4 regions of the Streptomyces sp. NPDC005962 genome follow, and region 4 is predicted to be linked to each of the others. Evidence: riboswitches for the same ligand, from Rfam matches in the RefSeq annotation. Region 4 holds a riboswitch; each other region holds the start of a gene.

The links. Region 4 has a riboswitch for cyclic di-AMP ahead of ABZ370_RS39385 (M23 family metallopeptidase). Riboswitches for the same ligand answer to the same signal wherever they lie in the genome.
Positions count from the first base shown of each region.
Region 1: linked by a shared signal. The riboswitch ahead of ABZ370_RS03530 (transglycosylase family protein) and the one ahead of ABZ370_RS39385 (M23 family metallopeptidase) in region 4 are both predicted to bind cyclic di-AMP.
Region 2: linked by a shared signal. The riboswitch ahead of ABZ370_RS02470 (NlpC/P60 family protein) and the one ahead of ABZ370_RS39385 (M23 family metallopeptidase) in region 4 are both predicted to bind cyclic di-AMP.
Region 3: linked by a shared signal. The riboswitch ahead of ABZ370_RS16390 (M23 family metallopeptidase) and the one ahead of ABZ370_RS39385 (M23 family metallopeptidase) in region 4 are both predicted to bind cyclic di-AMP.

Region 1 covers NZ_JBEXVE010000001.1:734,452-742,232, reverse strand. Annotated here, with positions in the region: gene ABZ370_RS03550 (Ppx/GppA phosphatase family protein) at 1-783, opposite strand, end outside; gene ABZ370_RS03545 (DUF501 domain-containing protein) at 780-1,337, opposite strand; gene ABZ370_RS03540 (septum formation initiator family protein) at 1,411-1,887, opposite strand; gene eno (phosphopyruvate hydratase) at 2,015-3,301, opposite strand; gene ABZ370_RS03530 (transglycosylase family protein) at 3,416-4,090, opposite strand; cyclic di-AMP (ydaO/yuaA leader) riboswitch at 4,097-4,264, opposite strand; gene ABZ370_RS03525 (transglycosylase family protein) at 4,519-5,487, opposite strand; gene ABZ370_RS03520 (cytochrome P450) at 5,601-6,908, opposite strand; gene ABZ370_RS03515 (ATP-binding protein) at 7,500-7,781, shown strand, end outside.
Region 2 covers NZ_JBEXVE010000001.1:516,776-524,556, reverse strand. Annotated here, with positions in the region: gene ABZ370_RS02490 (cobalamin B12-binding domain-containing protein) at 1-72, opposite strand, end outside; gene ABZ370_RS02485 (alpha/beta fold hydrolase) at 403-1,209, shown strand; gene ABZ370_RS02480 (M23 family metallopeptidase) at 1,394-3,019, shown strand; gene pcrA (DNA helicase PcrA) at 3,062-5,593, opposite strand; cyclic di-AMP (ydaO/yuaA leader) riboswitch at 5,762-5,964, shown strand; gene ABZ370_RS02470 (NlpC/P60 family protein) at 5,971-7,164, shown strand; gene ABZ370_RS02465 (L,D-transpeptidase) at 7,235-7,781, opposite strand, start outside.
Region 3 covers NZ_JBEXVE010000008.1:223,465-231,245, forward strand. Annotated here, with positions in the region: gene ABZ370_RS16375 (GNAT family N-acetyltransferase) at 1-2,750, opposite strand, end outside; gene ABZ370_RS16380 (HPr family phosphocarrier protein) at 2,950-3,231, shown strand; gene ABZ370_RS16385 (GntR family transcriptional regulator) at 3,345-4,160, opposite strand; gene ABZ370_RS16390 (M23 family metallopeptidase) at 4,362-5,156, opposite strand; cyclic di-AMP (ydaO/yuaA leader) riboswitch at 5,170-5,332, opposite strand; gene ABZ370_RS16395 (pitrilysin family protein) at 5,526-6,935, opposite strand; gene ABZ370_RS16400 (pitrilysin family protein) at 6,932-7,781, opposite strand, start outside.
Region 4 covers NZ_JBEXVE010000039.1:57,877-65,657, reverse strand. Annotated here, with positions in the region: gene ABZ370_RS39400 (DUF397 domain-containing protein) at 1-117, shown strand, start outside; gene ABZ370_RS39395 (hypothetical protein) at 161-466, shown strand; gene ABZ370_RS39390 (aldo/keto reductase) at 593-1,537, opposite strand; gene ABZ370_RS39385 (M23 family metallopeptidase) at 1,684-2,853, opposite strand; cyclic di-AMP (ydaO/yuaA leader) riboswitch at 2,865-2,998, opposite strand; gene ABZ370_RS39380 (PP2C family protein-serine/threonine phosphatase) at 3,283-4,536, opposite strand; gene ABZ370_RS39375 (hypothetical protein) at 4,705-5,076, opposite strand; gene ABZ370_RS39370 (DUF6227 family protein) at 5,198-5,968, opposite strand; gene ABZ370_RS39365 (hypothetical protein) at 6,436-6,783, shown strand; gene ABZ370_RS39360 (hypothetical protein) at 6,970-7,452, shown strand; gene ABZ370_RS39355 (hypothetical protein) at 7,734-7,781, shown strand, end outside.

The sequences.
Region 1 (7,781 bases), on a different contig from region 4:
GGCCGTGATCTCGCCGACCTGACCGGCGTGCACCCGGGCGTGGTGGATCGCGGCCGGGTCGTACTCCGCCAGCCCCAGCGCGATGGCGGCGACCGTGGTGACCGTACCGGCCAGCCCGACCAGGGTGTGGCCGCCCTCGCCGGGGCGGCAACAGCCGGTGAGCGGCACCTTCTCCTCGGCCAGATCCAGCGCCCGCTCGATATCCGCCCTGATGGCCGAGATCTGATCCCCCGTCGGCACCTCGGTGATCTCGCCGTCCACGACGAGATGCCGCTCGGTCAGCCGCACACAGCCGATGTCGACGCTGCGGGCCGCCCGCACCCCGTCGTCACCGCTGACGAACTCGGTCGAGCCGCCGCCGAGGTCCACCACCAGGAACGGGCCGCTCAGATGCTCATGGCCGGTCAGCTCCTTGGTCGCGCCGGTGAAGGAGAACTCCGCCTCCTGGTCCCCGGTGATCACCTCGGGCTCGACGCCGAGGATGTCCACGACGCCGCGCACGAACTCCTCGCGGTTCTCGGCGTCCCGCGAGGCCGAGGTGGCGACGAAGCGGACGCGCTCGGCGCCGAGCGTGCGTATGACCTCCGCGTACTCCCGGCACGCGGCGAAGGTGCGCTCCAGCGCCTCGGGGGCCAGCCTGCCGGTGCGGTCCACGCCCTGGCCCAGCCGGACGATCTTCATCCGGCGGTCCAGCTCGGTCAGCTCACCCGTGGCCGGGTCGGCGTCGGCGACCAGCAGCCGGATCGAGTTGGTGCCGCAGTCCACGGCCGCGACGCGGGTCATGCGGTCTCCTCTTCCGTCTGCTGGGCACAGGTCTGCTGGGCACAGGGCGCGACGCACGGGCCCTTGCGCCACCACTCGGGCAGCAGCGCGATCGCCTCGTCGCCGAGCGGGTTGACCCCGGGCCCGGCAGCGAGGGAGTGACCGACCAGGACGTGCAGGCACTTCACCCGGTCCGGCATGCCGCCCGCGCTCGGGAAGCCCTCCAGCACCTCGATGGCGTCGCGGCGCGCGATGTAGTCCTCGTGGGCGGCGCGGTAGGCGGCGGCGAGCTCGGGGTCGCTGCCGAGCCGGGCCGTCATCTCCTTCATCACGCCCTCCGCCTCCAGCGTGCCGATCGCGGACGCGGCACGCGGGCAGGTCAGGTAGTACGTCGTGGGGAACGGCGTGCCGTCCTCCAGGCGCGGCGCGGTCTCGACGACATCGGGGTTGCCGCAGGGGCAGCGGTGCGCGACGGCGCGCAGGCCGCGCGGCAGGCGGTTCAGCTGCTCCTTGACGGCGGCGATGTCCGCGTCGGTGGGCGCGGTGGGCTCCGTCTGCGGAGGGGGCGTGTCCATGAGGGGAAAAGTTCTCTTCGATCGGTGTCGGACCGGGTGCCGGGTGCGACCGTGACGAGCGCCGGTGCGCGCGTCAGCGCCGCTCGGCGGCCGCCTTCGGCGCGTCCGCCGTGTCCACGGCGTCCCAGAGGTTGGTGTACCAGGGGCGGTCGCCCGCGCCCTGGTCGGTGGAGTGCTCGGCCCGGGCGCCGGGGTCCACCATGCTGAAGCCGGTCTCGCCCGGCATCAGGTAGTGCAGATGGGCGCGGGCCTGCCGCTCGATGTACGCGGGGTCGTGCAGCCGGGCCTTCTGCTCGCTCAGCTTGGCCACCTCGGCGCGCTCGCGCTGGGCCTGGCGCCGCTGGTCGGCGATCTCCGAGCGCTGGGAGATGTACTGCCGCATGGGGTAGGCCAGCGCGACCACCAGGGAGCAGACGACCAGCGCGAGGAGGGCGGCCCGGCCGGTGAGCCGGCTGCGGCGGCGTTTGATCCGGGCACGGTAGACCCGGGCGGCGGCGTGTTCGCCGAGCGCCTTGAGCCTGGTCGCGGTGGAGAACCGATCCGCCGGCACGTCGCCTCCCCGGTGATGACTTCGCTTGAGCAGTTCCCGCTTGAGTAACGTCGTCCCCGGCCACGGTACGGGACCGTGGCCGGGGACAAGCGTCAGACGTGTCCGCTCCTTGAGGATCGGGAAGCGGTCAGCCCTTGAAGCGCGGGAAGGCGGAGCGGCCCGCGTACACCGCGGCGTCGTCCAGGATCTCCTCGATGCGCAGGAGCTGGTTGTACTTGGCCACCCGTTCGGAGCGGGCCGGGGCGCCGGTCTTGATCTGGCCGCAGTTGGTGGCGACGGCCAGGTCGGCGATGGTGACGTCCTCGGTCTCACCGGAGCGGTGCGACATCATGCACTTGAAGCCGCTGCGCTGGGCCAGCTCGACGGCGTCGAGGGTCTCGGTCAGCGAGCCGATCTGGTTGACCTTGACCAGCAGGGCGTTCGCGGTGTCGTTGTCGATGCCGCGGGCCAGCCGCTCGGGGTTGGTGACGAACAGGTCGTCACCGACCAGCTGGACCTTGTCACCGAGCTGCTCGGTGATCGTCTTCCAGCCGTCCCAGTCCTCCTCGTTCAGCGGGTCCTCGATGGAGACCAGCGGGTACGCGTCGACCAGCTCGGCGTAGTACGCGGTCATCTCGGACGCGGTGCGGTCCTTGCCCTCGAACTGGTAGACGCCGTCCTTGTGGAACTCGGAGGCGGCGACGTCGAGCGCGAGCGCGATGTCCTGGCCGGGCTGGTAACCGGCCTTCTTGATGGCCTCGACGATCAGGTCCAGGGCATCCCGGTTGGAGTCGAGGTTCGGCGCGAAGCCGCCCTCGTCGCCGAGGCCGGTGGACAGGCCCCGCTCCTTCAGCACGCCCTTGAGGGTGTGGTAGACCTCGGCGCCCCAGCGCAGGGCCTCGGAGAAGGACTCCGCGCCGACCGGCGCGATCATGAACTCCTGGATGTCCACATTGGAGTCGGCGTGCGAGCCGCCGTTGAGGATGTTCATCATCGGGACCGGCAGCAGGTGCGCGTTCGGGCCGCCGAGGTAACGGAAGAGAGGCAGGTCGGACGCCTCGGAGGCGGCATGCGCCACCGCGAGGGAGACGCCGAGGATGGCGTTGGCGCCGAGCGAGGACTTGTCCGGGGTGGCGTCCAGGTCGAACATCGCCTGGTCGATCAGGCGCTGCTCGGTGGCGTCGTACCCGACCAGCTCGGGGCCGATCTGCTCGATGACGGCGAGGACGGCCTTCTCCACGCCCTTGCCGCCATAGCGGTTCTTGTCGCCGTCACGGAGTTCGAGGGCCTCGAAGGCGCCGGTGGAGGCGCCGGACGGGACGGCGGCACGGCCGGTGCTGCCGTCGTCGAGGCCGACCTCGACCTCGACCGTGGGGTTGCCTCGCGAGTCGAGGATCTCGCGAGCTACGACGACGTCGATGGACGGCACGAGGATCTCCTTCGTATGGGTCTTCGGTAGCAGCATGAGCCTAACCGCACCGAAGCCCCGGCGGGGTGCACCGTGGGGGCGGCGCACCCGGCCGGGGCTCGTTGACTACGGTGGGGCGGTTCAGCTCAGGTGCAGCTGCTGGCCGGGGAAGATCACGTCGGCGTGCTGGACGATGTTCTTGTTCAGGTCGAACAGCTTCTTCCAGCCGCCCTTGACGTGCTCCGCCTTGGCGATCTTGCCAAGGGTGTCACCGGACTTGACCTTGTACTCGCCGTCGCCCTTCTTGATCGGGCCGCGGGTCTCGGCGCGCGCGGCGTGCTCGGGCGCGCTGCGCGGCGCGGCCTTCGGCTTGGCGGACGGGGCCGACTGCTTGGAGTCGGGCTGGCTCTGCTGCGGGGTGGAGGGCGCGGGGGCGGACGGGGCGCCGCCGCTGGTCAGGCCCTTGCCGCAGACCGGCCAGGCACCCTTGCCCTGGCTGGAGAGGACCTTCTCGGCCACCTGGATCTGCTGGGCCTTGCCGGCCTTGTCAGCGGTGGGAGCGAAGGCGGTACCGCCGTAGGCGGCCCAGGTGGAGGAGGAGAACTGCAGGCCACCGGAGTAGCCGTTGCCGGTGTTGATCGACCAGTTGCCGCCTGACTCGCACTGCGCGACCTGGTCCCACTGGGAGCTGGTGGCGGCAGAGGCGGACGTCGCACCGATGAGCGGGGTGGCCACCGCGGCTCCGGCGAGGCCGGCGAGCGCGACGATACGGGTGGCCTTGGAGGGACGACGGTGCTTGCCCTGAGCGTTGGACATGTTGGTTCGTTTCCTCACCGACGCCTACGAGGTGAGCTGTCGGGTTCGGGCGTGAGTTGCCCGGCTGGGTGCGGAGGTCCGCACCCAGCTTCACCCCAAGCCGCTCGGCCGATGCTGCTGGCCTCCCGGCACTTACCTTGGGTCCCCCGCTCCTGCCTTCGGCGCTGGCGCGTCGGTACCGGACGACCGCCGGCAGGACTCGGCGTGACGGTCGACGGTGCTCGTTGTGGCGAGCGGAAAGACGTTAAACACACGTCCGGGAAACGTTCAAACACCCTTATCGCAGCGAAGAGGGGTGTTATCGAGGTCACTCGGGCTACATCGGCGCAGGTGGGGCCGGGTGTGGAGAGACCGGACACGACGGACGGGAGGGAAAATGTGACGAGAGGTATGTCTCACCGGTGCCAGATCGGGCAAATCCCCCTGAACTACTGGCCCCTGATGGTGAGGTCAAGTCGCTGACCAGGGATGATGAGATCCGGGTCGGTTCCGATCAGGTTTTCGTTGGATGCGTAGATCCGACGCCAGTCGCCGCCCGATTCCTGCTTTTCGGCGATTGCTGAAAGGTTGTCACCCGGACGCACTGTGTAGCCGCCATCCGTGGGGTTTTCGGCCCTGTCGGCACCGCCGCGCGAGGCATGGCCGCTCGGCCGCTCATCCTGGTCCTGTTCGCCCCGGTGCTCCCCCGAAGGGCCCCCGGAGCCGCCCTCGGTGGAGGAGGGGGCCGGCGTCGGGTCCGACGCGCCTGAAGAAGGGGACGGGGAGGGCGCGTCGCCGTCCGGTCCGTCCGGCCCGTCGGGCGAGGCGGAGTCCTGGGGCTGCTCCGGCGCGTCCGACGCGTCCGGTGCGCCGGGGGTGTTCGAGGCGCCGGGGGTGTCCGTCGCGTCGGGCGTCTTGCCGGACGGGGCGCCGTCGCGTTCACCCGAGTCCCCGCGGTCGCCCGAGCCGCCTGAGTCGCCGCGCTGCGCGTCCTGCCGGGACGGGGGCGCCGTACTGCCCGGATTCACATCCGGGGCGTCACCGCCGCCGGTCAGCCCGGCGTTCAGCGCGCAGCTGGGCCAGGCGTCCGGGCCGCGGTCGCCGAGTATCGACTCGGCGACGGCTATCTGCTGGGAGCGGCTGGCCAGGTCGGGCCGCGGGGCGTAACCGGTGCCCCCGTACTTCTTCCACATGTCGAGGGTCAGCTGCAGGCCGCCGTAGAAGCCGTTGCCCTCGTTGGCGCTCCACATCCCCGCGCTCTCGCACTCGGCGACGTGGTCCCACGTGGTGGCGGGGGCGGCCTGGGCGCCGGTCGCTCCGAAGAGCGGGATGGCGATGCTCGCACCGGTCACCCCCGCGGCGACGACGATGGCCGGAGCCTGGCGGGGGCGGCGGTGACGTCCGTTCCCGGAAAGCATGCGAATCGCCTCTCGTGTGGGGGCTCGGTTGTCGGTTGAACATAGCGACGCCACACGATCATCACAAGCCGGTGTATCCCAGGTCACGCCACGGTCACGCGGTTGACTGTTTGTCACTTTCCCCAGGTCACCGGAAGGGTGCGCAGCCCGCGCATGATGAGCCCGCCGCGTCGGCGCAGCTCGTCCGGCTCCACCGCGAGCCGGAGATCGGGGAGTCGGCGCAGCAGGGTGGCGAGCGCGGTCCGCGCCTCCAGGCGGGCGAGCGGGGCGCCCAGGCAGTAGTGGATGCCATGGCCGTAGCCGAGGTGCTGGTTGTCGGTGCGGGCGAGGTCGAGTACGTCGGGACCGGCGAAGCGCTCGGGGTCGCGGTCGGCGGCGGCGATCACCACCAACACCGGTTCCCCCTCCGCGATGTGCTGCCCGCCGAGGGTGAGCGGCTCGGCGGCGAACCGCCAGGTAGCCATCTCCACCGGGCCGTCGTAGCGCAGCAGTTCCTCGACGGCGGTGGCGAGCAGCCCCTCGTCCCCTGTTTCCCCTCCTTCTTCCGTTCCCTCCGTTCCTCCCTCTCCCAGGGACCGCTGGAGTTGTGCGCGCTGCTCGGGGTTGCGCAGCAGTGCGTAGACGCCGTTGCCGATGAGATTGACGGTGGTCTCGAAACCGGCGAACAAGAGGATGAAGGCCATCGCCGCGACCTCGTTCTCGGTGAGGTGGTCACCGTGGTCACTGGCCCGGATGAGATCGGAGATCAGGTCGTCGCCGAGTGCGGCGCGCTTACGGTGGATCAACTCGGCCAGATATGTGCGAATTCGCTTCACCGCGCGGGCCACTCCGCCGCGCGGACCTCCGCCGTGCCGGATCATCATTCCGGCCCAGTCCCGGAAGTCGTCCTGGTCCTCCCTCGGGACGCCGAGCAGATCGCAGATCGCGTAGATAGGGAGAGGAAAGGCGAACTCGTGGATGAGGTCGGCCTCTCCCCGCTCCTCGAAGGCGTCGATGAGGCCGTCGGTCAGCTCGCGCACCCGTGGGGCGAACGCGGCGACGCGGCGCGGGGTGAACGCCTTGGAGACCAGCCGCCGCAGCCGGGTGTGGTCCGGGGGGTCGATATTGAGCAGATGTGTCGTCAGATCCGCGCGCCGCTCGCCGGGAATGCCCACTTTGCCGCGGGCGTGAGCGGACTCACTGTGCCGCTGTGGGTTCTTCGACAGCCGGGCGTCGGCCAGGGCTTGCCGGGCATCGGCGTAGCGAGTGACCAGCCAGGCCTCGACCCCGCTGGGGAGCGTGGTCCGATGCACCGGGGCGTACTCGCGTAGCCAGGCGTAGGCGGGGTAGGGATCAGTGGCGAACTCCCAGGTGAAGAGGGTGGGAGCGGGTGCGGGGCAGGGCTGATCGGACACGCCCCGACGATACCGGCCGCGGTCCATGGATTCCGATACGCCACTTATCGGAAGTAAATCCATAACGCGCAAGTAAAGCTAATTAATGCCGAAGCAATTCGACGGCCTTCTCCACACACTCTCCACGATGCGCTCACAGCGCGCGGCGAATGCCCGATATCTGATGTCTGGGACCACCGCCCGGAGTGGCCTGCGGCGCGCGCCGACCATGACTGCGGAACATGCGCTGACGTCGGCCAATGAGGCAGAATGCGGGGATGGCTGAAACAGTGTCAGGTGGTTGAATGGGCCTCCGGCACATGCACGGGGCCACCTGCCCCTGGTGATACGATCACCGCGCTTGCCAGGCTAGCCAAGGGCCCGTTAGATACACGGCGATCCGGTAAATCAGCCGAGAGGGTTACCACTCTGAGGAGCACTATGCCGCCAGTTGGGCATATGGAGCCGTGCCGGCGCACCCCTGCCTGCGCGCAGCCCCCGGCAGGCCGAGTGCGGTGCGCCCCGTCCCTTTGGGCGCCGCACGAACGCTGACTTACCGCTGCCTCTCCATAACACCCCGGATTCTTATTGCAGCACACCCTTCAGTCCCTGGCGGTCTAGTCGTTCAAAGAGAGTCTTATGACGCATTACATACAGGACCCTGCCCTCTGGGCCCTGATCGCTGGCACGCCTCTCGCCGCAACCGCCATTATCCGCGGTCGAAAATCGAGAGCGAAGCTCAGCGAGGAGAAGGCGGAGCTGGATAACCGCACCGCCGAACTCGAAAACAACTACGCAACAGCGGTTCAGGATGCTCAAGTACGCGCCGAGGAAGCCACCAAGAGCGCTCTGAAGTCCGCGATGCGGACGCTTCAGGGTCTCGCCAACGAGCAGCAGCTTGCGATCACGAAGCTGCAGGAC
Region 2 (7,781 bases), on a different contig from region 4:
CTTCGCGCCGCGATCGTGGCCGTCGAGGCCCGGTTTGGCCACCACCACACGGATCGGACCGGTCACACCCATCGCAGCCTCCAAGCCCTAGTGCGCGCATCCGCGTGAACGAACGTTATCTCCAGCTTCCCGCAAGCATCCCCTACCCAGCAGTTTCGCGATGCGCAGCGAGGGGGAAATCACACCTACACACCCAACCTCGGGCCGGCCACCAAAGGGAGCCGCAGCGGGGACCGTCGCACCGCGCAGCGCCGCCCGGCAGCCGCATGGACGGCGGCATGGCATGGGCATGGCGCCGTGGTGCGACGGCGCGGTCGGCCACGATCACGGATGCGGCAACGACAGCGGCAACGGCAACAGTCACGGCTGCCCGCTGAAGCAAGGGCACAAGGGGGCGGTCGCGTGGGCCTCGTATGCAGTCAGGGCGGACAGGACAAGCAGAGCAAGCAAGGCAGTCGGGTTCGGGCTCTCGCCTTCGATCTGGCGATCCTCGCCGGGCACCTCCTCCTCTACCCCACCGGCATCCGGCAGGAGCGTCCGCCCGCCACGCCCCCGCCCGACCTCCTGGGGCACCGCCCCGTGCTGCTCCTCCACGGCTTCATCGACAACCGCTCCGTCTTCGTCCTGCTGCGCCGCTCCCTCCTCCGGCACGGCCGACAGCATGTCGAGGCCCTCAACTACTCCCCCCTGACCTGCGACCTCCGCACCGCCGCCGCCCTGCTGGCCCGCCACGTCGAAGACGTCCTCGCCCGCACCGGCCACAGCCAGGTGGACATCGTGGGTCACAGCCTGGGCGGGCTGATCGCGCGCTACTACGTCCAGCGGCTGGGCGGCGACGTTCGGGTGCACTCCCTGGTCACACTGGGCACCCCGCACTCCGGTACCCGCATCGCGCCCTTGTTGTCCGCACATCCGCTCGTGCGTCAGATGTGCCCGGACTCCGAGGTGATAACGGAGTTGAGGCAGCCTGCCCCCGAATGCCGTACGCGTTTCGTTTCTTTCTGGAGCGATGTGGATCAGTTGATGATCCCGGCAGAAGTCGCCCGCATAGACCATCCAGATCTGATCTTTCGCAACATCCGGGTCAGCGGTGTGGGACATCTCGCCCTGCCGGTGCACTCGGCCGTCGCCGCCGGGGTCCGGGAGGCACTGGACGCGGCCCCCAATGCCACGCGGACGGACACTTCGGGCGCCTTCTCGGTCGCCTGATAGGGCCGAAAATTGCCGAACAACTGTCGAACGTGGGGCCAAGAACGGGCGCACAGTCAACCGAAAGAGGTCCAAATGCCCTTTCCCGTGCTGCCCAAAACTTCCTGAAGATTGTCGCTCCCGCGTACCGCCGGGTACAGTCGCCGCTAATTCTCCTGCAGCCGAGGCGAAAGAGAAGTTGGTGGTGAACGACCGTCACCCGTTGGGGGCAACCCCGACCGTCCCTGCTCCCGACGCCTCGTATTCCTATGACGAGGCCTACGGCCAGCAGCAGGGCACAGCGCACGGTTACGTCGGGTACGACGGGTACCCCACCGGCAGCTTCGATAACCTCGGGGCCGCGTACGGTGAGGCCGACCCCCTCTTCGGCTCCCTCCCGGGCAGCTACGGAGACGGTCAGGGCGACCCGAACGGCGGGCACAGCGGTCAGTACGACGCGACCCAGTGGAGCGGCGGCACCGCGTACGACACCGGCACCTATGACACCGGCGCCGCGTACGACACGGGCGCCTACGACACCACCGCGATGTGGGCCGCCTCCGGCTATCAGCTGCCCACCGACGTCCCCACCCAGCGGCAGGACGACACCGGCGGCCACTGGGACACCGGTGCCTGGGACGCGCACTCCCAGCAGTGGGACACGGGCGCGTACGACACCGGAACGGGCCAGTTCGATACAGGACAGGTCGATACGGGCCACTTCGACACCGGCGCGTACGACGTCGTCACGGGGCAGCACGCCGCGTACGACACCTCCGGCGTCGACACCGGGCAGACCCAGTTCTGGGATACCTCGGCCTACGCCACCGTCGACGAGTCGCAGTACAGCGAGCCGTCGTACAACGAACCGCAGTACAACGAGCTGCGGTACGACGACCCGCAGTACGACGAGCAGCAGTACGACGAGACGTACGACAGCGGAACGGCCCACTTCGAAGAGGCCGGGCAGGCCGAGCAGACCGCGGTCTTCGAAGCCGTGGCCGAGCCAGAACCCGGCCCCGACGCCGTCGCCGACGTCACGCCGCCGCCCGCCACCGCCACCACCCCCCGCTCCGGCAGCCGCTCCCGCCGCCGCTCCGCGCCCGCCCGCCCCAAGCGCTCCGCGCTCCTCACCGTCGCCGTCCCCTCCGTCTGCGCGCTCGGCGTCACCGCCGTGGCCGCCGCTTCCGTGAGCGGCATGTCCGGCGACGAGAAGAAGGACGACACGACCACGCAGGCGGCCCCCGACGTACAGCCCGTCAAGGCCTCCGTCGCCAACAGCGAGATGGACACCCGGCTCGCCGGGGTCGACGACGGCGTCAACGACTTCCGGGAGCGCGCCAGCCGTACCCAGGAGCGGATCGACCTCAAGGCACGCCAGGCCGCCGAGAAGGAGCGCAAGGCCAAGGAGGCGGCGCGCAAGGAAGCGCTGCGGCCGAAGTTCGTACTGCCGGTCAAGCAGCACGGGCTGAGCGCGGGCTTCGGCCAGGCGGGCATCAACTGGATGTCCCTGCACACCGGGATCGACTTTCCGGTCAGCCAGGGCACGCCCGTCATGGCGGCGACCGACGGCACCGTACGGACCCAGTGGAACGACGCCTACGGCAACATGGTCATATTGACCGCTCCCGACGGTACGGAGACCTGGTACTGCCATCTCAGCAGCACCAAGATCCGCTCCGGGACGGTCAAGGCCGGGGATGTCATGGCCTACTCCGGGAATTCCGGCAACTCCACCGGCCCTCATCTGCACTTCGAGGTGCACCCGGGCGGCGGGGCGGCAGTGGACCCGCAGCCGTGGCTGCGAAGCCACGGCCTCGACCCCAACTGACCGGCCCCCGACCAGCAACGCTCAGAGCTCGGCCAGCAACGCTCAGAGCTTTTCGACCGGCGCGTACCGCAGCAGCAGCCGCTTCGGCTTCTCGCCGCCGAAGTCGATCGTCGCCTCCGCGTTGTCCCCGGTGCCCTTCACCGCCACCACGGTGCCGAGCCCGAACGAGTCGTGCGTCACCCGGTCCCCGATGGCCAGGGAGACCACCGGACGGTCCTTCGCCCGCCGCGTCGCGAAACCGGACGCGGAGGACCCACCCCGCGAACGCGACGACGACAGCCCGGACGACAGCCCCGACCCGCCGCCCGACGACGCCATGGCGCCCATCGACGCCGACGGGGTCGCGGGCCCGGTGCGCCGCCACCGCACGTACTCGTCGGGGATCTCCTCCAGGAAGCGGGACGGCGGGTTGTACGCGGGCTGGCCCCAGGCGCTGCGCATCGTCGACCGGGACAGATACAGCCGCTCGCGGGCGCGGGTGATCCCGACGTACGCCAGCCGCCGCTCCTCCTCCAGCTCCTTGGTCTGGCCGAGCGCGCGCATATGCGGGAAGACCCCGTCCTCCATGCCGCTGAGGAAGACGACCGGGAACTCCAGCCCCTTGGCCGTGTGCAGCGTCATCAGCGTGATGACCCCGGCGCCCTCCTCGTCCTCGTCGGGGATCTGGTCGGAGTCGGCGACGAGCGCGACCTGCTCCAGGAACTCCGCGAGCGTGCCGGGGTTCTCCTCACCCCGGTCCTGCTCGAACTCCAGGGCCACGGAGGCCAGCTCCTGGAGGTTCTCGATGCGGGTCTCGTCCTGCGGATCGGTGGACGCCTGGAGCTCCGCCAGGTAGCCGGTGCGCTCCAGCACGGCTTCCAGGACGGTCGCCGGGCCCGCGCCCGACTCCACGATGGTCCGCAGCTCCTCCATGAGCGTGTTGAACCGCTTGACCGCGTTCGCCGAGCGGGCCGCCATGCCGTACGCCTCGTCGACGCGGCGCAGCGCCTGCGGGAAGGTGATCTTCTCGCGCGACGCGAGCGCGTCGATCATCGCCTCGGCGCGGTCGCCGATGCCGCGCTTGGGCACGTTCATGATGCGGCGCAGCGGTACGGCGTCCTCCGGGTTGGCCAGGACGCGCAGGTACGCGAGGACGTCGCGGACCTCCTTGCGCTCGTAGAAGCGGACCCCGCCGACGACCTTGTACGGCAGCCCGACCCGGATGAAGATCTCCTCGAAGACCCGGGACTGGGCGTTGGTGCGGTAGAAGATCGCGACGTCCCCGGCCCGGGCGTCCCCCGCGTCCGTCAGCCGGTCGATCTCGTCGGCGACGAACTGGGCCTCGTCGTGCTCGGTGTCGGCGACGTAGCCGGTGATGGTGGCGCCGGTACCGGCCTCGGTCCACAGGTTCTTCGGGCGGCGGTTCTCGTTGCGCTCGATGACGGCGTTGGCCGCGCTCAGGATGGTCTGGGTGGAGCGGTAGTTCTGCTCGAGCAGGATCGTCCGCGCGTCCGGATAGTCCTCCTCGAACTGGAGGATGTTACGGATCGTGGCGCCCCGGAACGCGTAGATCGACTGGTCGGCGTCGCCGACCACGCACAGCTCCCCGGCCGCCATCTCGTCCGTGCCCGTGCCCACCAGCTCGCGGACCAGCGTGTACTGAGCGTGGTTGGTGTCCTGGTACTCGTCGACCAGGACGTGCCGGAAGCGGCGGCGGTAGTGCTCGGCGACGTCCGGGAACGCCTGGAGCAGGTTGACCGTGGTCATGATGATGTCGTCGAAGTCGAAGGCGTTGGCCTCGCGCAGCCTCGACTGGTACATCACGTACGCCTCGGCGAGGGTCTTCTCGAAGCCGTCCGCCGCCTGACCGGCGAAGGTCTCCTCGTCGATCAGCTCGTTCTTCAGGTTGGAGATCTTGGCGCTGAACGACTTCGGCGGGAACTTCTTCGGGTCGAGATCGAGATCCCGGCAGACCAGCGCCATCAGCCGCTTCGAGTCGGCGGCGTCGTAGATCGAGAACGATGAGGTGAAGCCCAGCTTCTTCGACTCGCGGCGCAGGATGCGCACGCACGCGCTGTGGAACGTCATCACCCACATCGCGTTCGCCCGCGGCCCGACCAGCTCCTCGACCCGCTCCTTCATCTCCCCCGCCGCCTTGTTGGTGAAGGTGATGGCGAGGATCTGGCCGGGATGCGCATGGCGGGTGCCGAGCAGATACGCGATGCGGTGGGTGAGCACCCGGGTCTTGCCGGAACCGGCGCCCGCGACGATCAGGAGCGGCGAGCCGGTGTGCTCCACGGCCGCCCGCTGCTGCTCGTTCAGCCCCTCCAGCAGCGCCGCCGGGTCGACGGCGGGGCGGGCCGCGCCGTCCCGGTAGTACGCCTCTCTGGGCCCGCTCGGCACCGGCGCGTCGAAGGCGCCCGTGAAGAGGTGGTGCGGCACCTCTTCACCGCCGGAACCGCCCGGACCGCCCGGACCATCCGCACCGCCTGAACCACCGGCCGGGCCCGGGTGTGCGGAATCCTCGGGCGGCGGGGGCTCCTCGTCCGGAGGCCCGAGATTCGCCAGGAAGCTGTCGTCAAAGAGGCTGCTCATCGCTCACCGAGTTTAGGCGGCCGCACCGACAGCCTGCGCACAGACTACATATGGATGTCACGAAACGGTTTCGGGCATATCGGCCACCAGCCTTCACAGGAGCCCCACGAGTTGGCTACCGTCCTCCCCCAGGCGGCCCGTACACCCGTCGGCGAACCGCGCCGGCCCGGGCGGCCTCCGCCGAGTCCGTCACGCCGCGAGGCAGCCGGAGCCGGGGACCCACAACGCAAGATGGGGTGAATCGGCCCGAGCTGCGGTACGACACGTACGGCATGTACGACGTGACGTCCCGCCCGCACAAGGCCGTAGGGCAACCTTCCGTACCGCCCGAACCCGACAGCTAACCCGGTAGGCGGTCCACGGAAGGAGCGCCTCCCTTGGCGTCGCACCGCAAGCCGCGGACCCGAATACCCACCTCCTCGTCCACCGGACGCCGTACGGCCTACGGGTTCACCACCGCGGCCCTCGCCTCCGTCACCCTCCTGTCCCAGACCGCGAACGCCGCGCCGAGCGACCCGAAGCCCGGCACCACGCAGTCGATCGAGGCGGTCAAGGAGAAGGTGGACACGCTCTACCACCAGGCGGAAACCGCCACCCAGCACTACAACGCCGCCAAGGAGCACTCCGAGGAGCAGCGCACCAAGGTCAGCCGGCTGCTGGACGATGTCGCCGAGAACACGGAGAAGCTCAACGAGTCCCGCCGCACGCTCGGCACCTACGCCGCCGCCCAGTACCGCAACGGCGGTATGACGTCGAGCGCCGCGAGCCTGCTGTTCTCCAACGACCCGCAGGACCTCTTCGACCAGTCCCACCTGATGAGCCGGATGGCCGGTTCACAGAAGAAGGCCGTCGACGACTTCCAGACGCAGGCGGCGAAGGCCGCCGAGGAGCGCCGCGAGGCCTCCCGGAGCCTGGCGTCGCTGACCGAAACCCAGAAAGAGCTGAAGACCAAGAAGAAGTCCGTCCAGGACAAGCTGTCCCAGGCCCGCCAACTGCTGGCGAACCTGACCGCCAAGGAGAAGGCGCGGCTGGCCGCGATCGAGAAGAAGAAGGACGAGGAGGCGCGGCGCAAGGCGGCCGAGCTGGCCGAAAAGCAGCGGAAGGCCGCCGCCGAGCAGAAGCAGCAGGAGCAGAAGCAGGGGCAGCAGTCGAGCGCCGCTTCCGGTTCCGGTTCCTCTTCCGGTTCCGGAAGCGGCAGCGGCTCGTCCACCTCCACGAACAGCACCAAGGCCGCCAAGGCGATCGACTTCGCGGAGTCCCAGCTCGGCAAGCCGTACGTCTGGGGCGCCACCGGCCCCAACTCCTACGACTGCTCAGGGCTCACCCAGGCCGCGTGGAAGGCCGCCGGAGTCTCGCTGCCGCGCACCACATGGGACCAGGTGAAGGCCGGTACGCGCGTCTCGACCTCCGACCTCAAACCGGGTGACCTGGTCTTCTTCTTCGACGACATCAGCCACGTCGGGCTCTACATCGGCGACGGGATGATGATCCACGCGCCGAAGCCGGGAGACGTGGTGAAGAAGGCGCCGATCACCGAGATGCCGATCTACGGGAGCGTGCGGCCCGCGTAAGCCCTGTGCCTCGGTAAGAGATGCGGCTGCCCGGTACGCGATCGGGCAGCCGCTGTCCCCGGTGACCGGGTCACGTGCCCGGCTTGCGCCCGTACACGTACACGTCGTCGCCGTTCCGCAACAGGCTCCAGTACTTCTTCGCGTCGCCGGAGCGCATGTTGACGCAGCCGTGGGAGCCGGGCGGCGACCACACGCTTCCCGCGATGGAGTGGAAGGCCTGGCCGCCGTCGAAGAACTGGCTGTACGGCATGGCCACGTCGTAGATCGTCGACCAGTGGTCGATGTCCCGCCAGTAGATTTTCTTCAGCCCGGTGCGGGTCTCGTACTTGTCCCGCCCGCTGCGCACCGGCACCGGTCCGAACACCAGCCGCGAGCCGTCCTGCACCCAGCTGAGCTGGCGGGTGAGGTCGACGCAGGCGATGCGGCCCTTGTTGGTGGGGCACTTGCGCGCCGCGTTGGGGTTACGCCCCGCCGCGTTCTGCGCGTTGATCAGCTTCATGACACCCCAGGTGACGGGGCCCGCGTAGCCGATGGTCGGGCTGATGCCGTGGTTGATCTGGAACTTCTGCGTCGCGCGGCAGTCCCCCGAGGACTGCCGACCGTCGACGGGACGGCCG
Region 3 (7,781 bases), on a different contig from region 4:
TCGGTGGCGGGGACGAGCCGGTGGGCGGTGTCGCCCAGCAGCTCCGAGGGGGCACCGGCAAGTCCGAAGGAGAGCACGGCCCCGGCGCCGGGGTCTATCGCGGCCCGGACGACGGTGTCGACACCGCGCGGCGCCATCCGCTGTACGACCAGGCCCAGCTCGTCGGCGGGGCCGAGATGGGCGGTCAGCTCGGCGTAGGCGCGGCGCAGTTCCGCTTCGCCGCCGAGGTCGAGCCGCACCCCGCCCAGGTCGGTGCGGTGGCGCAGATGCGGCGCGGTGGGCTTCAGCGCGACCGGATAGCCGAGCCGCCCGGCTTCCCGTACGGCGGTGTCGGGGTCGGGCGCGGGCAGCGCGGGCAGCACGCTGACGCCGTACCGGGCCAGCAGGCGCTGGGTGTCGGCGGCGGACAGCTCGATGCCGACGCCGCCGGACCCGTCCGGCACGGGAGCGCCGGGAGCTTCGGGAGCGCCGGGAGCTTCGGGGGCGGCGAAGGCTTCAGGAGCGGCGGAGGCTTCGGGGGGCGGGATGTCCCGGCGCGGGGCTCCCTCGGGCGGGGCCAGCAGCACCTGGATGTCGGCGGCGGCCCCGGTCTCGTCGATGTCGTCGTACTCGGGCACCCGGCCGGGCTCCCCGGACTCCCGCCGCCAGCGCGCGTACCGCACGGCCTCGGCGAGCGCCCGCACCGCGCGCTCGGCGGCCGGGTAGGCCGGGACGCGGCGGGCTTCGGCCGGTGGTTCGGCGCCGGGCGCCGCGACCGGGTCGCCGACGCCCGCGAGGGCCTCCGCGAGGCCGGGGATCTCCAGGTGGACCACCGCCACCGGTTTGGCCGCCCCGCGTCCGGGCGCCTCGGCGGCCGCCGTGCGGACGGCCGCGGCCAGGTCCGCCGCGCGGGCGTCGCCGACCCAGGGGATGGCGGTGACGACGACCGCGTCGCACGTGTCGTCGCCGAGCGCCCCGGTCAGGGCGCGCCGGAAGTCCCCGGGGGCGGCGGCCGTGGTCAGGTCGCGGGGCGGCAGCGGGCTCAGGCCTTCGGTGAGGCAGGCGTCGTAGGTGAGCAGGCCGAGGGATTCGGAGTTGCCGAGGATGGCGACGCGCGGCCCGTCCGGAAGCGGCTGGGAGGCGAGCAGGACCCCGGCGTCGGCGAGCTGGGTGACGGTGTCCACGCGCAGGACGCCCGCCTGGCGCAGCAGGTCGGAGACGGTGGCGTCGGGGATGCGGGTGGTGGGCACGGCGTGCCCGGTGGGGGCGCTGCCGCTGTGCCGGGCGCCCTTGACGACCACGACGGGCTTGACAGCGGCGGTGCGCCGGGCGAGCCGGGTGAACTTGCGGGGGTTGCCGATGGATTCGAGGTACATGAGGGCGACATCGGTCTGCGGGTCCTCGTACCAGTACTGGAGGAGATCGTTACCGGAGACGTCGGCGCGGTTTCCGGTGGAGATGAACGAAGAAAGGCCGGCGAGGCCCGCGAGACCGGCAAGCCCCGCCATGCCCGCGAGATCTGCCATCCCCTCGGTGCCGGTGGGCCGGTCGGCGCCGGTGAGCCGGGTGAGTCCGGCGCCGCGCCGGTGCAGCCCGGAGAGCAGGGCGATGCCGATCGCGCCGGACTGGGTGAAGAGCCCGATGCGGCCGGGGACCGGCAGCCGGGGCGAGAGGGAGGCGTTCAGCCGCGTGCCCTCGGCGGTGTTGATGATGCCGAGGGCGTTGGGGCCGATGACGCGCATGCCGTAGGTGCGGGCCTGGCGGACCAGCTCGCGCTGGCGGTCGCGGCCCTCGGGGCCGCTCTCGGCGTATCCGGCGGAGAGGACGACGAGCCCCTGGACGCCGTGCTCACCGCAGTCGGCGACGACGGCGGGGACCTGGGCGGCGGGCACGGCGACGACGGCCAGGTCGAGCGGTCCGTCGATCTCGCGTACGGAGCGGTGGGCCGGGACGCCGTCGGGGTCCAGGCGCGTCCAGTCCTCGGGGAAGGCGTGGTTGACGGCGTGGACCCGCCCGGTGAAGCCGCCGTCGAGGAGGTTGCGCAGCACGGTGCGGCCGACTCCGCCGGGGGCCCGGCCGGTTCCGATGACGGCGACGGAGCGGGGGGTGAGCAGCCGCTGCACGGAGCGGGCCTCGGCGCGCTGTTCCCGGGCGCGCATGACGGCCAGGGAGCGGTCGGTGGGTTCGAGGCCGAATTCCAGGCGGACGACGCCGTCGTCGAAGCTGCGCTTCTGGGTGTAGCCCGCGTCCGTGAACACCTTGATCATCTTGGTGTTGGCGGGCAGCACCTCGGCGGCGAAGCGGCGGATACCGCGTTCGCGGGCGACGGCGGCGATGTGTTCGAGGAGGGCGGAGGCCACGCCCCGGCCCTGGTGGGCGTCCTGGACGAGGAAGGCGACCTCGGCCTCGTCGGCGGGGGCGCGACCGCCCTCGCCCTCGGCGGGGGGCGGGAGATGGGCGGGCAGCCCGTTCTCGTCGATGCGGTCGTAGCGGACGGTGGCGATGAACTCGCCTCCGACGGTGGCCGCGAGGCCGACGCGGTCGACGTAGTCGTGGTGGGTGAAGCGGTGGACGTCGCGGTCGGAGAGCCGGGGGTAGGGCGCGAAGAAGCGGTAGTACTTCGACTCGTCCGAGACGTGTTCATAGAAGCTGACCAGGCGCTGCGCGTCATCGGGGGTGATGGGGCGGATCTGCGCGGTGCCGCCGTCCCTGAGCACCACGTCCGCCTCCCAGTGGGTGGGATACGCGTGATGATCCGATGGGCTCGGCATGGGGACAGCGTACGGGCTGAAGTCCGGGACGGAGAGGTCCGCATGGCGGACCCCCTTGCGTGAACGGGGGATGTCGAGGGAAAGTCCGTATCGGACCTGTTCGGACATGACCGGACCCACTCGGACCCGACCCGGGCGAGACCGGACACCGTATGATCTGGTCTAGACAACATCACCCGCAGACCTGAAGGGCAACACCATGGCTGAGCGCCGCGTCAACATCGGCTGGACCGAGGGCCTGCACGCCCGCCCGGCGTCGATCTTCGTCCGTGCGGCGACCGCCGCCGGCGTCCCCATCACGATCGCCAAGGCGGACGGCGCCCCGGTCAACGCCGCCTCCATGCTCGCCGTGCTCGGCCTGGGCGCTCAGGGTGGCGACGAGGTCGTGCTCGCCTCCGCGGCCGACGACGCGGAGGCGGCGCTCGACCGCCTGGCGAAGCTGGTGACCGAGGGCCTTGAGGAGCTTCCGGAGACCGTCTGATTCCGTCCGAATAGCATTTCGGCGCGGCAGGGCCGCGGTGAACCATTACGGATCACCGCGGCCCCGTTGTTTTTCTGGATACGGAATTCCTTGAACGGCATATCGGACGGCTGTTAATTCCGGCCGCTCGCCGTGTTTACGGAATGTTTCGAAGTTCTCACCCGGGACGCATTTCGCAATCGGTATTCGGACAGCGAACGCTCGGTGTGCGCGGCGGCGAGCGCCCGCGCCCGGTCGGCGTCACCGCGCGCGACCGCGTCCACGATCGCGCCGTGCTCCGCCCAGGACTCGACGGCGCGCACCGACAGGTCCACGCTCCCGGAGACCCCCGCCGCGCCCGGTGCGCCCGGTGCGCCCGCCACGGCCTGCGCCGTCTGCATGCCCTGCCCGCCCTGTGCCGTCTGCCGGGCCGCATCCGCCGCGTACACCCACGCCGTCTTGCGCCGCAGCTGCACCAGCAGACCCGCCAGGCTCGGGCTGCCGGACGCCTGGGCGAGCGTCTCGTGGAACCAGTCGCCCAGCGAGCGCAGCTCGCCCAGCCTGCCGTGCCGGGCCCGCTCCTGGCCGAGCCGGACCAGACCGCGCAGCACCTTCAGATGCCCCTCGGTGCGGCGCTGGGCGGCCCTGGCGGCGCCCAGCGGCTCCAGCAGGGCCCGGATGTCCAGGAGGTCGGCCGCCTCCTTCTCGGACGGCTGCGCGACGCACGCGCCCGCATGCCGCCGGGTCGTGACGAAGCCCTCGGACTCCAGGGTGCGCAGCGCCTCGCGGACGGGCACCCGGGAGACCCCGTAGCGCCGGGCGAGCAGTTCCTCGGTCAGCCGGCTGCCGGGCGGACAGATACCGGAGATGATGTCGTCACGGATCGCCGTGCACACCGCATGCGCCGAAATCCGGCGACCGCCCTGGAGTGCGGCCGTATCCCCGTTCACTTCCGGTCCCGCATTGTCGAACCTCCGCCTCAACCCCGCGAAACGCATCCGATTGACGCGCGTTCAGCGACTCTATTCGAAGCGGCCGGGATTTCCGATGGGCGAAGGAAATTCAGGGATATTTTTTGGTCACGGCGGCGGACGCACGACGAAGGCCCCGCCCGGAGCGGACGGGGCCTTTCGACAGGGGCGGGCGACGGGTCAGAGGCTGACGCCGTGCGAGCGCATGTACGCGAGCGGGTCCATGTCGGAGCCGTACTCGGCGGTGGTGCGGGCCTCGAAGTGCAGGTGCGGGCCGGTGACGTTGCCGGTGGCGCCGGACAGGCCGATCTGCTGGCCAGGGGTGACCTTCTGGCCGACCGAGACACCGATCGACGAGAGGTGGCCGTACTGGGTGTAGGTGCCGTCGTTCATCTTGATGACGACGTTGTTGCCGTAGGCACCGCCCCAGCCCGCCTCGACGACCTCGCCGGAGCCCACCGACTGCACCTCGGTGCCGGTGGAGGCCTGGAAGTCGATGCCGGTGTGGCTGCCGGAGGACCACAGGCCGCTGGAGGCCTCGTAGCCGGTGGAGACGGAGGAGCCGTCGACGGGCGACACGAACGTGTTGAGGGCCTTGCGCTCGGCCTCACGCGCGGCGCGCTCCTTGGCGTCACGCTCCGCCTTGGCCTTCTTCTCGGCGGCCTCGGCCTTCCGAGCGGCCTGCTGGCGGGCCACGGCCTCGGCCTTCGCCTTGGCGGCGGCGGCCTCGGCGGCGTTCTTCTGGGACTGGGCCTGCGCGTCGATCTGGTCGGAGAGACCGTCGCCCATCACCATCGCCTGGCGGAGACCGGTGTCCTGGGGAGACGGCGTCTCGCCGGTCGCGGCGAGGGCCGGGCCGGCGATGCCGGCGACGACGCCCGAGGCGACCGTGGTGATGCCGGCGATGTTCGCGCCGGTACGGACGGCGGTCTGGCTGGGACGTCGGTGCTTCCCGGCGGCACGGGTGAACGCCATGCTGTGGCGCACTCCTTTCCTTCCCTCTCGCCTACCGGGTTAGCTGACGGGTTCGGAGCAGGAAGGTCTCCTACGGGCCCCTCCCCCGGCCGGGGAAGGCGTCCGATTCACCCCAGGGACGTTTGGGTCCCCGGCTCCCCTGGCACTCGCACCATGGGACTCGGCGATGGCTGTCCGTGCCGCGGATGCGGCGGATATCCGGCGAACAGCCGCACTGACGCTAGACGGGCCGCGTTTCGATCACCAAACAGTTACGGGTTTTTGTTGTTCTCGCCACAAACCAAACAGCCCGCAAATCGGTCATACGGGAAGGACCCCGGCGTCTCACACGACGCCAGGGTCCTTTTTCGGGTGGTGCGTTGAGCGGCTTCAGCCGGTGATGACGCTCACCTCTCCGATGCCGAGCGCCTTGACCGGCTCCGCGATCCGGGCGGCGTCACCCACGAGCACCGTCACCAGCCGGTCGGCCGGGAAGGCGCTCACGACCGCCGCGGTCGCCTCCACCGTCCCCGCATCGGCGAGCCGGGCGTACAGCTGCGCCTGGAAGTCGTCCGGCAGGTGCTGCTCGACCTGGTCGGCGAGGGTGCCCGCGACGGCTGCGGCCGTCTCGTACTTGAGCGGGGCGACGCCGACGAGGTTCTGCACGGCGACATCGCGCTCGGCGTCCGTCAGCCCCTCCTCCTTCAGCGTCCGCAGCACCGTCCACAGGTCCTCCAGCGCCGGGCCGGTGACCTCGGTGGCCACCGAGCCGCTGATCGCCAGCAGCGAGGCGCCCGCCGAGCCGCCGCCGGCCGGCGAGGGCGGCGTCGAACGCAGCACCTGGCCGAAGGAGCGCACCCCGTAGGTGTAGCCCTTCTCCTCGCGCAGCACCCGGTCCAGGCGGGAGGTGAGGGTGCCGCCCAGGCAGTAGGTGCCCAGCACCTGGGCGGGCCAGACGCGGTCGTGCCGGTCGGCGCCGATGCGCCCGATGAGCAGCTGGGTCTGGACCGCGCCGGGCCGGTCGACGATCACCACACGGCCGGTGTCGTCGCCGACGATCGGCGGGACCGTCCGCTGCGGCGGCGGGCCGCCGGTCCAGGCGCCCAGGGTGTCGGCGAGTGCCTGGTCGAGGTCGACACCGGCCAGGTCGCCGACGATGACCGCGGTCGCGGTGGACGGCCGGATGTGCGCCTCGTAGAAGGCCCGCACCGCCGCCGCGTCGATGCCCTCGATGGTCTCCTCGGTGCCCTGGCGCGGCCGGGACATCCGCGACTCGGCCGGGAACAGCTCCTTGGCCAGGGTCACCGAGGCGCGGCGGGCCGGGTTGGCCAGCTCGTGCGGGATCTCGTCCAGCCGGTTGGCAACCAGCCGCTCGATCTCCCCGTCGGGGAAGGCGGGGGCGCGCAGGGCGTCGGCGAGCAGGCCGAGCCCCTTGGGCAGCCGGGAGACCGGCACCTCCAGGGAGACCCGGAGGCCGGGGTGGTCCGCGTGGGCGTCCAGGGTGGCGCCGCAGCGCTCCAGCTCGGCGGCGAACTCCTCGGCGGTGTGCTTGTCGGTGCCCTCGGACAGGGCGCGCGCCATGATCGTGGCGACGCCCTCCAGACCGGCCGGCTCGGTGTCCAGCGGGGCGTCCAGGTTGATCTCCACGGCGATGACCTTCTGGCCGGGGCGGTGGCAGCGCAGCACGGTGAGCCCGTTGGACAGCTCACCGCGCTCCGGCGCCGGGAAGGCCCACGGCTTGGGGGCGCCACCCTGCGGCTGCGGGTGGAAGGTCATGGTGGCGGTGACGGCGTCGCTCACTGGGCCGCCTCCCCTTCTGCGTCGGTGTCGGCGGCTTCGGCCTGGTCTGTGTCATCGGCGTCGGCGGCGTCGGCGCCCTGGACGGGCTCGTAGACCAGCACGGCGCGGTTGTCGGGGCGCAGCCGCGCCGCGGCCACGGCCCGCACCTCCTCCGCGGTGATGTCCAGGACCCGGTTCACGGCGGTCAGGGCCAGCTGCGGGTCGCCGAAGAGCACCGAGAACCGGCACAGCTCGTCGGCGCGGCCGCCGACGGTGGCCAGCCGGTCCAGCCACTCGCGCTCGATCTGCGCCTGGGCGCGCTCCATCTCCTGCGGCGTCGGGCCCTCCGCGGCGAAGCGGGCCAGCTCCTCGTCGACGGCGGCCTCGATGCCGGGCACCTCGACCCCGCCGGAGGTCTTCACGTCCAGCCAGCCCAGCGACGGCGCGCCCGCCAGCCGCAGCAGGCCGAACCCGGCGGCGACGGCCGTACGGTCGCGGCGCACCAGGCGGTTGTGCAGCCGGGAGGACTCGCCGCCACCGAGGACGGTCAGCGCCAGGTCGGCGGCGTCGGCCTCACGGGTGCCGTCGTGCGGCAGCCGGTAGGCGGCCATCAGGGCGCGGGCCGGGACCTCCTCCTCCACGACCTCGCGCAGCTGCCCGCCGATGACGTCGGGGAGCGTGCCGTCGCGGGGCGGCCGCTTGCCCTCGTGGGAGGGGATGGTGCCGAAGTACTTCTCGATCCAGGCGAGCGTCTGCTCGGGGTCGATGTCACCGACGATGGACAGCACCGCGTTGTTCGGCGCGTAGTACGTGCGGAAGAACTCCCGGGCGTCCTCCAGGGAGGCGGCGTCCAGGTCGGCCATCGAG
Region 4 (7,781 bases):
CCGGACCGCGAGACCGTCGTGCGGGACTCGAAGCGTCCGGGCGGGCCCGTGCTCGGGTTCTCCCAGGGCGCGTGGAGTGACTTCGTCACCGCCGTGCGGTGCGACGAACTGGGCTAAGGCCTCTGGGGGCGAAGAGCCCCTTGGAGTGGGAGGTAGCGGCATGGGCGGAGTACCGGCGGGGCTGGTGGCTGCGGGTGGGTTGGTCGGCGGGTATGGGGTCGCCCGGTGGACCGGGAAGCGGCCGCTCGGTGGGGTTGCGCTGGCGGCGGCCGGGGCCGTGGCCGCCAAGGGGTGGCGCGACAAGGCGGGGAACGGGACGGCGGCCGCGTTGAGCGGGTTGTACGTGGCCGCGTTCGCCGGGTCGCATCCGCTGGCGAAGAAGGTCGGGGCGTGGCCGTCGGTCTTCGGGGTCGCCGGTGCGGTTGCCGCCGCCTCGTGGGTGCTGGCCGATCGGCGCGGGGTGTAGGGGCGTAAGCGCGTGAGGGTGCGGTGCCGGGGCGGCGATACGGGGTATCGCCGCCCCGGTGCCGTTGTGAGACGCGGACCCTGGGCTGGCGTCAGGCCCGGGCCGGGGCCAAGCTCAGGCCCGGGGTCAGTCCGAGGCGGACGTCAGGAGGTCCAGTTCCGGCCGGGTGAGCTGGAGGTCGGCCGAGGCCAGTAGGGCCGGGAGCTGGGCGGGGGTGCGGGCGCTGGCTACTGGGGCCACCACGGTCGGCTGGGCGGTGAGCCAGGCCAGGGCGACGGTGGCGTGGTCGGCGTTGTGGTTGGCGGCCACGTCGTCCAGGGCGGCGAGGACCTTCTGGCCGCGCTCGGTCTCCAGGTGCTGGGCGGCGCCCGTGGAGCGGGCGCTGTCGACCGTGGTGCCGGGGCGGTACTTGCCGGTGAGGAAGCCGGAGGCGAGGGCGTAGTACGGGAGCGTCGCCAGGCCGTGGCGGGCGGCGACGTCGGCCAGTTCGCCTTCGAAGGTGTCGCGCGAGACCAGGTTGTAGTGGGGCTGGAGGGCGACGTAGCGGGCCAGGTTCTCCTGGGCGGAGAACGCGACGGAGGCTTCGAGGCGCTCGGCGGAGATGTTGGAGGCGGCGATCTCGCGGATCTTGCCCGCCTTCACCAGCTCGTCGAGGGTCGAGATGATCTCCTCCACCTCCACCGACGTGTCGTCGTAGTGGGTGTAGTAGAGGTCGACGTAATCGGTGCCCAGGCGCTGGAGGGACTCGTCCAGGCCGGACTTGATGGCGGAAGAGGAGAGTCCGCGGGGCTCCGGGACGCCGGCGCCGACCTTGGTGGCGAGGACGATGTCGTCGCGGTTGCCGCGGGAGGCGAACCACTTGCCGAGGACGGTCTCGGACTCGCCGCCCTGGTTGCCCGGCACCCAGGCGGAGTAGACGTCGGCGGTGTCGACGAAGTTGCCGCCCGCCGCCGCGTACGCGTCGAGGACCTCGAAGGACTCGGCCTCGTCGGCCGTCCAGCCGAAGACGTTGCCGCCCAGAGAGAGCGGGAAGACGGACAGGCTGCCTATGGTCGTGCGGGTATCGGTCATACGTTTTTACAACGCGTGTGGTGGATGCGTTTATTCCGCCGTTGGCGGCAGATAGACGGACCGGCGGCCCTGGCGTCAAGGGGGGAGAGAGCGCCAGAGCCGCCGGAACGAAGGGCCGTCGGAGCGGCGACGGCCGGATCAGGGGGTCACGGGTTCAGCCCGTGGTCGCGCAGCCAGGGCATCGGGTCGATCGGGGAGCCACCGCCCGGCCGTACCTCCACGTGGAGGTGGGGGCCGGTGACGTTGCCGGTGGCGCCGACGCGGCCGACGGTCTCGCCCGAGGACACCTTGCCCGAGGTGACGACCATGGACGAGAGGTGGCAGTACCAGATCTCGGTGCCGTCATTGAGCTTGAGGACGATGCGGTAGCCGTACGAACCGGCCCAGCCCGCCTGGGTGATGGTGCCGCCGCTCACCGCCTTGACCGGGGTGCCGGTCGGGGCGGCGAAGTCCTGGCCGGTGTGGTCGGCGGACCAGATGTCGCCGGCCTGGCCGAAGCCCGCGGTCAGGGTGTACGAGGCGACGGGGAGGGTGAACCCGGCGGAGGTGGAGGCGGAGGTCTTGGCGGGGCTGTCGGCGGCCTTGGCCGCGGCGGCCTTCTTCTCGGCCTCTTCCTTCGCCTTGGCGGCCTCGGCGGCCTTCTTCTTGGCGGCGGCCTCGGCCTTCTTCTGCTCCACCAGGTCGCGGGCCTTGGCGGCGGACTTCGCGGCGTCGTCGGCGGCGGCCTTGGCGGCGGCGCGTGCCGCGGCCTCGCGTCTGTCGTCGTCCGCCGCGGTCTGCTGGCTCTCGGCCTGTTGCAGGATGCGGTTGCGCAGCGCCTCGCCCGAGTCGGTGCCGCCCGTGGTGAGGGTGGCCGCGGAGGACTGGGCGGAGCCCTGGTCGTCGGCCATCAGGGAGCCGATGCCGGGCAGGTCTTTGGCGGCGGGCAGCTGGGCCTTGACCTCGTCGGCGACGTGGGCGAGGTCCGGCATGGAGATCGGTACCGCCGGGCGGTCCTGGGCGCTCGCCATGCCGCCCGCGCCGACCGCCGCGATGACGCCGACGCCGAGGACGGCGCCGCTGCGGGCCATGGTGCCGCCGCGCTGTTTGCCGACGCGGTGCCTGCCGCGCAGTGGAGCGATGGATTCCTCGGTGGGATTCCACTCGTCCCAGACGGTTTCTTTGGCGACGGACGGCTCATCCGGTTCGGCGGCGAGGCCGACCGTGGGCCGGGCGCCGGCTCCGGCGTCGAAGCCGACTCCGTACGCGGTCGCGGTGCCGATTCCGCCCGCTGAGCGGTACGGAGCTTCGTCCAGAACGGACCTGTTGGACGCCACCGGGGCGCACTCCTTTCCTTCCCTCTCGCCTACCGGGTTAGCTGACGGGTTCGGAGCAGGAAGGTCTCCTACGGGTCAGGTTCGACCCGATTCACCCCAAGGTGGTGGTTCCCCGGTTCCCTAGGTGCTGCGGCTGCTACCGCCGTGGTGCCTGGTGATGCGTGGTGCTGAAGGTGGTGCTGGCGCTGCACTTACGGGATTCGGCGACGGCGCACGGTGCCGCCTCTGCGACGGCTACGTCGACCGCGCTGCGTTATCGAACGTTAATAGAGAGCGCGACATGATTCCAAGCTCTTCTGAAGAATCCGCGTAGCTTTGGCATGAACTTAGTAAGCAACAGGGGACAGATGGGGGCGATTCGCCTCAGTTGAAAAGGGTTGGCAAAAACCTCCGGCGGGCTGATCGTGTGTCAATCGTTATGCGCCCACGTCACGGTCGGCTACGGTCCGTGTCCGGAGCGGCGGCCGTGGTTCCGTTCGGTCCCGGTGGCCGCCGTACGGCCAGCAGCGCCATGTCGTCCGAGAACTCCCCGCCCGTATGGCGCGCGACGTCCTCCACCAGCACGTCGAGCAGCGCGCCCGGTCCGTCGAAGCGGCGGCCGCGCAGCCGCTCCTCCGGGACGTAGAACGTGCCGTGCCGGTCGCGGGCCTCGGTCACCCCGTCGGTGAACAGCAGCAGCGTCGCGTCCTCGGGGAACCGCAGCTCCATCACCCGGTCCGGCCACCCGCCGAGTTCGCCCATCCCCAGCGGCAGCGCGGCCGTCTCCGGCTCCAGGCGGCGCACCTCGCCGCCGCCGGGCAGCAGCAGCGGTTCCGGGTGGCCGCGGTTGATGAGGCGGAGGGTGGAGTCGCCGCGCGGGATCTCGCCGAGGACGGCGGTGGTGAACCCCTCGAACGCCTCCAGCTCGGCCCGCCGGGCGCCCTCGCGCCGCAACGCCCGCTCCAGCCGCCCCGCGAGCCCCTCCAGGGTCGCCTCCTGCTCCGCCGCTTCCCGGAAGGCGCCGATGAGGACCGCGACGACCTCCACGGCCTGCAGCCCCTTGCCCCGGACGTCCCCGACGATCAGCCGTACGCCGTGCGGGGTGTCCTGCACCGCGTACAGATCGCCGCCGATCGCGGCGTACCGCTCGGCCGCCACGTAGCGCGCCGCGACGTCCAGCCCGGCGATGCGGGCGGGCGGTACGGGCAGCACGGCCCGCTGTGCCGCCTCCGCGATACCGCGCGCCGAGGCCAGCTGCCGGTCGCCGCGGCGGACGACGCGGTTGATCACGAGGGCGAGCAGGGCGACGGTGGCCACCGTGGCGATCTCGGTCGCGGCCTGGGTCGGGTCCTTCACGCCGTGCAGCTCCGCCAGCAGGCATACGGCGGCGAGGGCGAGGACCGTCGTGACGATGGTCTGCCGCAGCGGGAAGAGCGAGGCGGCGACCAGCGGGGCCGCAGCGAAGAAGGGAGAGGCGGTGTACGGGGCCGGGGCGGCGAGGTCGAAGGCGACGCCGCCGAGCAGGAGGATGGCGGGGGTCCACCGGGCCAGCCGGCGCCCCGTAGAGACCTCGGCGGCCTCCTCGGCCGTGACGGGACCGGCGGCCGCACCCGGGCCCGGGGACTCGGCGGCGGGCGTACGGGCGTCCGGACGCGCCCTGCTCCCTCGCACCCGCACCGGTCTCTCTCGCTTTCGCTGGTCCATGACCCCGTCATCAGGCTTCCGGGTGCCGGGGCGCGGGGCGAGCCGGTGGCGGCCATGTGGGTGCGTCGGAGGCGCTGCCCAGCCGTGCCCGGACGCCGAGCGGCCCCGGATGACAGGCATCCGGGGCCGCAGGGTGAGCCATGGCGTTCCGCCAGGGCTCGGTGAGCATCAGCCGCGGCCGTAGCCACCGCCGTTACCGAGGGCGATGTTGCTGCAGTTACGGCCGACGTTGACGTCACCCGTGGGGCCGGCCGCGCCGACAGAAACGATGGAGCCAACCGACGAGTCACAGTCGTTGCTCTGGACGGCCGCGGTGCCTTGGGTGTAGTTGAGGCAGTCGCCGCCGACGTTGATGTCGCCCGTGGGGGCAACTCCGCCGACAGGGGCGATGATGCCGGCCGTAGCCTTGCACGAGTTGCTCTGGACCGCCCCGAAGGGGTCGAAGCCCCCGTAACCGTGGGCGGACGCTCCCGCCGCACTGCCCAGAACCAGGGCGCCGGCCGCTACGGCCAGGGCAGCTACCTTCTTTCCGATGTTCACTTGATTTCCTCCAGAAGATCCGAATCCGCGGAAAACCAGACGTTTCGATTCAACGAACAGACTTCCGCGACACCGGGGAGGCGCGCGCATCAGGTCACCCGGTAGGCCCACTGTCGGATCATCAGAGGTCGACGCCGAGGGCGCGGGCGTGGCGGTCGGCCGCCAGCTCCGCCGACACTTCGTCGAGGTACACCTCGCACACCAGCCGCCCGTCCCGGGTCAGGTTGTGCTCCAGCTCCCACAGCACGATCTCGTCCCCGCCCGCGAGCAGGAAGGCGTGCTCGTAGAAGCGGCACCAGGTGGCGTCGGGGCCGCCGGAGCGACGGCGCGGCTTGGGGGCGAGGGCGATGTCATGGGCGAACGCGGTCTTCAGCAGCCGCTCGGTCTCCTCCCCCGGCCGGTCGGGGTTCTCCGCGCGGCGCAGGACGCGGCGGGCGTGGTCGGCCGAGTTGTCGGCCACGTACGCGCGCTGGACCCCCGGGGGTTCGGCTGCCTGGAGCAGCTGGTCCGGCAGCCACAGCGGTAACCCGTCCAGCTCCTCCCAGCGGGCACCGCCGATGCACCGGTGGACGCGGCGCTCGGCGAGCGCGAGGGCGTCCTCGTCCGCGTACAGCTCGAACAGCGGGCGGTCGTCCGGTCCGGTGTTGTGCTCCAGCTCCCACAGCAGCAGGCTGCTGCCGTCGGGCAGCAGGAAGACATGCCGGTACGTCGTATAGCCGCGCGGGCCTGCCGGCTCGTTGCACTGCCGGCAGGAACGCAGCTCGGACTGGTGCATCAGGGCGCTCCGCGCCCTGCTCAGCACCGCCTCGCCGATCTCGAAGCCGTTCTGCGCACGGGCCAGCAGCCCGTCCATCAGCTCGGCGGGGGTGCCCCCCGCTCCTGAGTGCCCCACGTCTCTCCTCCCGCCCCCGGGTGACTGCCTCGCGTACTTAGCGTAGCGACCTGAACACGGGCCGCGCCTGTGGTTGCGCGAAGCAGCCGGTCGGACTTGTGCCTCACTCACTCCTGCGTCGTGAAGTCAGGATGTATCACTCGTTCGACAGGCCGAACAAGTCGGGAGACAGGGTCAGTTGCTCCGGCCGGCCACCGCACGGCCGCCTCGGCGCTCCCCCGGCGTCGCTTCCTCGCCACCACCGCCCGAGGCCCTTTCGGCGCATTCGCATAGGGGGGAATCAGGGGCCCGCTGCTCCAAATAGCTCTTGCGTCGCCTCTCGTTAGCGGGATTCCCGGAGACACGCAGCGGAAGAACCGCACTATGCCGGACGGGTGAAGCTGGCCCAGCGCCCGATGCCTCAACTGATGAGCTTCGTTGTGTCATGCGTCCGTGAATTCGCGGAGCAACCCAGGTGGAGGATTCAAGTGAACATCGGCAAGAAGGCAATCTTTCTGACCGCGGCTGCCGGCGCCCTGGTGATCGGCGGTGCGGGCGGTGCCCTCGCCCACGACGGGCTCACTGCCCAGAGCAACCACTGCGACACGGCCACCGGCACCATCGCGTCCGTCGCCGCGGCGGGCCCGACCGGCGACCTCACCGTCGGCTCGGACTGCGTCAACTTCACCAACAGCGGTGCGGCCTTCCAGAGCAACGACTGCGACACGGCCACCGGCATCATCGCCCCGGTCGGCGGAGCCGCCCCGACCGGCGACCTCACCGTCGGCAGCAACTGCGCCAACATCGCGGTCGACGACGCTCCCTACCGTCACTGAGGCGCTGACCCTCTCACGGTGTTCCCCCCTGAACGGGGGAACACCGTGGGGCATCCCCCCGTTGGGACCCGCGGCCCTGGAAGTCTTCCTTCCAGGGCCGCTGCCACGTAAAGGCTTTTCAGCAGCCTGTGACGACTGCGCCGAAAACGGGTACGGCTGCCGCGTAGAACTCATTTGGAGGCTTTTATGCATACGCGCAAGAGAACGGCGCTTCTGGTCGCAGCCGTCGGTGCGCTGCTCATCGGCAGTACGGCCGGAGCCGAGGCCGCCGACAGCGGTTCCTCGCACCGAGCCGTCCCGAACGAGGGGGGACGTCAAACGAATCGCTGCGATACGAGTTCCGTCATCGGCGGAGTCACCCTCGCGGTGTCCGACATCGAGACGGAGACGAACTGTGTCAACTACAGCGAGTCGGGCGTGAGGGAGCAGAAGAACCGCTGCCGGACCCATTCTGTGATCGGCCCGGTCACGGTCAGCCTGACCGGAGCCGATGTCACTCAGCGGACCAACTGTGTCAACATCAGTAAGTCCGGCGAGGTGACGAAGCAGAGCAACAAGTGCGACACGACCTCCGTCATCGGCCCCATCACCATCGCTCCTGGATCCGAGGTCACCCAGGAGACGCAGTGCACCAATGTGGCCGGCACGGACGGCACCGCCAAGAACTGAGGCACGGGAGGCCGCGGCACGTCCTGAGCCACCGGGCGCCGACGGACCGCTCTCACCATGAACGCGGCTCCGGGGAATTATCCCCGGAGCCGCGTTCGCATATTTATGACTCATCACCCGTCATGAGAAATATTCCACGGAATTAACAACCGGCTGAATATACCTTTACTGTGGCAGATGGGTGACGCGACGCATTATCCCGAATCCCGATCTGCCGCCCCTTCGTTAATCGGGTGTCTGCGGATCATTCGCGGAGAACCCGATATGGAGGCACCAGCACAATGCACATCAGCAAGAAGGTAGCTCTCATGGCCGCGGCGGCCGCGGGC